2 linked regions of the Azoarcus olearius genome follow. The protein of the gene in region 1 interacts with the protein of each later gene in a pairwise test. Links are inferred from orthologs where the notes say so. Each region holds a gene or a part of one and is shown on either strand. Other genes may lie near its edges. The genes, in order: recR and recO.

Region 1 (3,137 bases):
CCCCTGTGTCGGCCGCGCCTGTGCCGCAGGCACCGTCTTCCTCCGCCGCGCCTCCTGCGCCCGCAGCGCCGGTGGCGCCGCCCGAGGGGCCGGCGGTTTCCCCGCCGGCGGGCGACGTTCCGCCGTGGGAGGAGCTGCCCCCGGAAGCGCAGTGGGACGAGGGTGACAGGGCCGCAGCGGGCGGTGCCGAGCGCTTCGACGAGGAATTGAACGACGCGCCGCCGCGTCCGGCCCCGCTTGCGGTCGTCAGACCCTCTACGGCGCCGGCGGTAGCACCCGCCGCGGACGAAGCACCCGGGGACGCCGTGCTGGCAGCCCCGCAGGCGCTGGCGGCGGGCGACTGGCGGTCCTTGGTACGTGCCCTCGGGCTGACCGGCATGCTGCGGGAGCTGGCGCAGCACTGCGAGTGGGTGGGGCTGGATGGCGAGCAGCTCGAGCTGCGCCTGTCGGCCACCCATCGCCATCTGCTCGATATCAACCGCAGCGCGCCCGAGCGGTTGCAGGAACAACTCGGCGCCGCGTTGGGGCGCACGCTCCGGGTCCGGATCGTCATCGGTACCATCGAGGGTGAGACGCCCGCCCAACGCGACGAAATCGAGCGTCGGCAGCGCCACGCCGAAGCGGTCGCGGCGCTCGAATGCGACCCCTTCGTGCGTGAATTGATCGAGCGCTTCGATGCCACGCTGCTCGAAGACACGGTACGGCCGCTCTAGGCCTGCCCCCACGGCTAACCCATCCCTTCCTTCCCAGCGGAGAACATGATCATGATGAAAGGCGGTATTGCCGGCCTGATGAAGCAGGCCCAGCAGATGCAGGACAACATGAAGAAGATGCAGGACCAGCTCGCCAGCGTCGAGGTCGAGGGTCAGGCCGGCGCAGGCGTCGTCAAGGTGGTGATGACCTGCAAGTACGACGTGCGGCGCGTCAGCATCGACGACGCGGTGATGGACGACAAGGAAATGCTGGAAGACCTCGTCGCGGCGGCGCTCAACGACGCGGTCCGCAAGGTCGAGACCACCACGCAGGAAAAGATGGCGGGCTTCACGGCCGGCCTCAACCTGCCGCCGGGGTTCAAGCTTCCGTTCTGAGATCAACAGTCTCCACGCCGAATGCGTTCGCCGCCCCGCGAGGGGGCGGAGAGGCGCTTGAGGCGGCCCGACGCGTACCGATGTCCTCTCCTCCTTCCAGTCTCGACGAACTCATCGCCGCGCTGCGCTGCCTGCCTGGCGTCGGGCCGAAGTCCGCGCAGCGCATGGCCTACCACCTGCTGCAGCGCGACCAGCGCGGCGCGGCGCGGCTGGCGGGGGCGCTCGGCCATGCGCTCGAAGTGCTGCGCCATTGCCAGCGCTGCAACAACTTCTCCGAAGAGGCGGTCTGCCAGCGCTGCGCCAATCCGCGGCGCGACCCCGCGACGCTCTGTGTCGTCGAGATGCCCGCCGATCTGGCCATGATCGAGCAGACCCAGTCCTACAACGGCCTGTACTACGTGCTGATGGGGCGTTTGTCGCCACTCGACGGCGTGGGACCGCGCGAACTCGGGCTCGAACGCCTGATCGCGCGTGCGACCGACGGTGAGGTCAAGGAAGTCATCCTCGCGACCAACTTCACCAACGAGGGCGAGGCGACGGCGCACACCGTGGCCACGCTGCTCGGCGCGCGCGGGGTCAAGGTCAGCCGCATCTCACGCGGCGTGCCCGTCGGTGGCGAACTCGAACACACCGACACCGGCACGATTGCCCAGGCGCTGGTCGAGCGGCGCGCGTTCTGAACGCGTGCTGCAGTGCGGCAGGCGGCGCTTTCCTAGCCCCTGATCGAAGCAGGGTGATCGCTTTGAAAGCCTTGTGCCGACTGGATTTTCCGACTTCGCGCTTTCTCTGCTGCAGCGACTCCGATATAATCCGAAGGTTTTTTGTATCCGGTCTTTGGTTTTCCTTTCAGGGAAGAGGGTCATGAGCGTTGAACAAAAGATGGACAACGGCCGCCGCACGCTGTTGCTGGCGACGTCCGCCGCAGGCGGCGTCGCGGCGGTGGCCACGGCGGTGCCGTTCGTTGCCAGTCTGACGCCGTCCGAGCGCGCCAAGGCAGCAGGGGCGCCGGTCGAGGTCGATGTGGGCAAACTCGCCCCGGGCGAGATGATGACGGTGGAATGGCGCGGCAAGCCCGTGTGGATCCTGCGTCGCACCCCCGAAATGCTGGCGTCGCTGGACAAGACGGACGACAAGGTCAGCGATCCGCAGTCCGACAAGCTGCAGCAGCCCGAGTACGCCAAGAACAAGCATCGCTCGATCAAGCCCGAGTACCTGATCGCGGTCGGCATCTGCACCCACCTTGGCTGCTCGCCGTCCGACAAGTTCAAGGTCGGCGCCGAAAGCGGCGTCGGTGCGGACTGGCCCGGCGGCTTCCTGTGCCCCTGTCATGGCTCGCAGTTCGACCTCGCCGGTCGCGTCTACAAGAGCATGCCGGCGCCGGACAACCTCGAGATTCCTCCGCACAAGTACGTCGCGGACACCACCATCCTCGTCGGTGAAGACGGAAAGGCCTAAGCGATGACGACCAAATCCCAAGCCTTGCTGAACTGGGTCGACGAGCGCTTCCCGCTCACTTCGTCGATCAAGGGTCATCTGACCGAATACTACGCGCCGAAGAACTTCAACTTCTGGTACTTCTTCGGCTCGCTGGCGCTGCTGGTGCTGGTGATCCAGATCGTCACCGGCATCTTCCTGGTGATGCACTACAAGCCGGACGCATCCCTGAATGCCGCCGGTGTGCCGGTCGCGTTCGCCAGCGTCGAGTACATCATGCGCGACGTGCCGGGCGGCTGGCTGATCCGCTACCTGCACTCCACCGGCGCATCCGCGTTCTTCATCGTGGTGTACCTGCACATGTTCCGCGGCCTGCTCTACGGTTCCTACCGCAAGCCGCGCGAACTCATCTGGATCTTCGGCACGCTGATCTTCCTGGCGTTGATGGCGGAGGCCTTCATGGGCTACCTGCTGCCGTGGGGTCAGATGTCGTTCTGGGGCGCCCAGGTGATCGTGAACCTGTTCTCGGCGATCCCGCTGATCGGGCCGGACCTGTCGCTGGTCATCCGCGGTGACTTCGTCGTCTCCGACGCCACCCTGAACCGCTTCTTCTCC
Region 2 (3,059 bases), 820 kb from region 1 along the record:
CGGGTCTCGATTACCGCGAAGGCGACCACATAGTCGTTTTCGTCGGTCAGGCTCAGGTGGGCATTCAGGCGCCGGTCGTCCAGATAGGTGCGCAGGCCGTCGCCGTATCGATAGAGCGGCTTGCCGAGCGCATCGTGATCCACGGCCACTGCGTGCAGCGTGGCCGGCACCGCAACGCCGGTGCCGAGCGCCTTGCCGAACGCTTCCTTGGCGGCGAAACGCTTTGCGAGGAAGCGCGCGGGATCGCGGCTCGCGCGCCATGCCTCGCGCTCGGATTCGGCCAGGATGCGCTCCGCGAAGCGCTCGCCGTGACGCTCCAGCGAGGTCCGGATGCGGGCGATGTGGACGATGTCGGTTCCGATGCCGTGGATCATGCGCCCTCCCCGGCTCAGCCGGCGGCCGCCTCGCGCATCAGGCGCTTCATCTCCGCTACCGCCTCGCGGATGCCGGAAAAGACCGCGCGGCTGACGATGGCGTGGCCGATGTGCAGTTCGCGGATGCCGGGCAACCGGGCAATCGGTTGCACGTTGTAGTAGTTGAGCGCATGGCCGGCGTTGAAGCGCATGCCGTGGCTGCAGATGGCTTCGCCGGCGCGGCGGATCTTGTCGATCTCGGCCAGCACCGCCGGGCTTTCAGCATCGCGCCCCTGGGCGTGAAAGGCGTGGGCATAGGGGCCGGTGTGGATCTCGCACACCCTGGCGCCGATGCGCGCGGCGGCGTCGATCTGGGCGATCTCCGCATCGATGAAGACACTGGTGACGATGCCGGCGTCCGCCAGCCGGGCGATCACGTCCTTCAGGCGCGCTTCCTGCGACACGATGTCCAACCCCCCTTCGGTGGTGACCTCGTGGCGGCCCTCCGGCACCAGCATCGCCATTTCCGGCTTGATGCTGCGCGCGATACCGACCATCTCGTCGGTGGCCGCCATCTCGAGGTTGAGCTTGATCTGGGTGAGTTCGCGCAGGCGGCGGACATCGTCGTCCTGGATGTGACGGCGGTCTTCGCGCAGATGCACGGTGATGCCGTCCGCTCCACCGAGATGGGCTTCTACCGCGGCCCAGGTCGGGTCCGGCTCCCAGGTGCGGCGCGCCTGGCGCAGCGTGGCGACGTGGTCGATATTGACGCCGAGTTCGATCACAGTTCGAGCAACTCCTGAAGGACGCGGCGGGACTGCAGCGGCTGTCCGCCGAGATAGTGATTGATCAACACACGCAGCAGCCGCTTGGACTGGGCCAGCGTCTCGCTGCGGGAAAAGTCGCCGGCGGCCATGTCGAGCAGGGTCTGGCCGCTCACCACCGGCAGATCCGGCGGGGCATCGCCGGGCGCGTCCAGTGCCGCCGGACCGCCTTCGATTATATAAGCGTAGGTCGCATCGCCCCGGACGGCCTCGCCGCTCTGCACGTCATGGAACAGTTCGATGCCGTAGCCAAGTTCCTGCATCAACGCGAGTTCGAACTGGCGCAACACTGGCGGCGGCGGTCTGCCGAGGCCAAGTTCGCGCACTGCGTCGGCATAGGCGACGAAGAGGTTGGGATGGGGATCGTCGCGCGGGGTGAGTTTGACCAGCAACTCGTTGAGGTAATAGCCGCACAGCAAGGCCTGGCCGGTCAGCAGCGGTTGGCCGCCTTGCCATTCGGCACGGACCAGCGTGCGCACCTCGCCTCCGCCAGACCAATCCATCAACAAGGGCTGGAACGCCATCAGCACGCCACGAAAAGCGGAATGCGGCCTGCGCGCACCCTTTGCCACCAGCGCCAGGCGGCCGTGATCGCGGGAAAAGACCTCGACGATCAGGCTGGTTTCGCGCCACGGCAGCGTGTGCAGTACCCAGGCCGACTGTTGGTCGATGCGCTGCTTGACCGCCACCGCGTGCCGTCCCCGCTCCGGCGCTTACTCGTAGCCGAGGCTCTTCAGCGCGCGTTCGTCGTCCGCCCAGCCGCTCTTGACCTTGACCCAGACCTCGAGGAAAACCTTGCCGTCGAAGAGCTTCTCGAGTTCGACGCGGGCCTCGGTCGAAACCCGCTTGAGCTTCTCGCCGCCCTTGCCGATGACGATGCCCTTGTGCCCCGCCTTGTCGACGATCACCGCGGCGTGGATGCGGCGCAGGTTGCCTTCGGTCTCGAACTTCTCGATTTCCACCGCAATGCCATACGGCAACTCGTCGCCGAGCAGCCGGAACAGCTTCTCGCGCAGGAATTCGGCGGCAAGGAAGCGCTCGCTGCGGTCGGTGATCTCGTCTTCCTCGTACATCGGCGCACCTTCCGGCAACAGCGGCGTCGCCGCCCCCACCAGCGCCTCGACGTTGCTGCCGCGCTCGGCCGACAACGGCACGATCTCGACGAATTCGCGCGCGGCGCGCACCTGGTCGATGAAAGGCAGCAGCCGGCTTTTGTCCTTCAGCTGATCGACCTTGTTGATCACCAGCACCACCTGCGCATCGGCCGGAATCACCTCCAGCACCTTGCGATCGTCCTCGCCGAAGCGGCCCGCCTCTATCACGAAGAAGACCAGGTCGACATCGCCCAGCACCTGCGACACCGTGCGGTTCATCGAGCGGTTGAGCGCGTTGCGGTGCTGGGTCTGGAAGCCCGGCGTATCGACGAAGACCAACTGCGCGCCCTCATTGGTCAGGATGCCGGTGACGCGGTGGCGGGTAGTCTGGGCCTTGCTGGAGACGATGCTGATCTTCTGACCGATCAAGCGGTTGAGCAGCGTCGACTTGCCGACGTTGGGCCGCCCGACGATGGCCACAAAACCGGTCCTGAAGCCCGGCTTTGCGGAAGGGACCGCTTCTTCGATCTTCATTTCTTCCTCAACTGGGCAAGCGCGAGTTCGGCGGCGCGCTGCTCGGCAATCCGGCGGCTGGTACCGCGCCCCACGGTGCGCACCTTGTGCTTTTCGACTTCGCACGCCACTTCGAATTCCTGTGCATGCGCTTCACCGGTGACCTGGACCATGACATAGGTGGGCAACGGCGACTTGCGCCCCTGCAACCACTCCTGCAACGCCGTCTTGGGATCCTTGGCGGGAGCGCCCGGCTCCACCTCCGCCAGCAAGGG

Evidence for each region.
Region 2: the proteins of recR (region 1) and recO interact in binary tests that used the Escherichia coli proteins (3 or more experiments, as listed by UniProt). The link is inferred for Azoarcus olearius from one-to-one orthologs.

What each region holds. Positions count from the first base shown.
Region 1 is NZ_CP016210.1:1,070,250-1,073,386, forward strand. Bases 149-2,968 are described here. They hold recR (recombination mediator RecR), read left to right. Parts: upstream 149-1,168; coding sequence 1,169-1,768; downstream 1,769-2,968. Other genes in these bases: dnaX (DNA polymerase III subunit gamma/tau), read left to right, coding at 149-713; dqs_RS05090 (YbaB/EbfC family nucleoid-associated protein), read left to right, coding at 765-1,088; petA (ubiquinol-cytochrome c reductase iron-sulfur subunit), read left to right, coding at 1,950-2,543; dqs_RS05105 (cytochrome b), read left to right, coding at 2,547-2,968. Outside these bases: more of dnaX, read left to right, coding at 1-148; more of dqs_RS05105, read left to right, coding at 2,969-3,137. UniProt on the Escherichia coli protein: May play a role in DNA repair. It seems to be involved in an RecBC-independent recombinational process of DNA repair. It may act with RecF and RecO.
Region 2 is NZ_CP016210.1:1,885,817-1,888,875, reverse strand. What follows is about bases 1-2,742. They hold recO (DNA repair protein RecO), read right to left. Parts: upstream 1,867-2,742; coding sequence 1,135-1,866; downstream 1-1,134. Other genes in these bases: era (GTPase Era), read right to left, coding at 1,891-2,742; dqs_RS08710 (pyridoxine 5'-phosphate synthase), read right to left, coding at 389-1,138; acpS (holo-ACP synthase), read right to left, coding at 1-374. Outside these bases: more of era, read right to left, coding at 2,743-2,805; rnc (ribonuclease III), read right to left, coding at 2,802-3,059. UniProt on the Escherichia coli protein: Involved in DNA repair and RecF pathway recombination.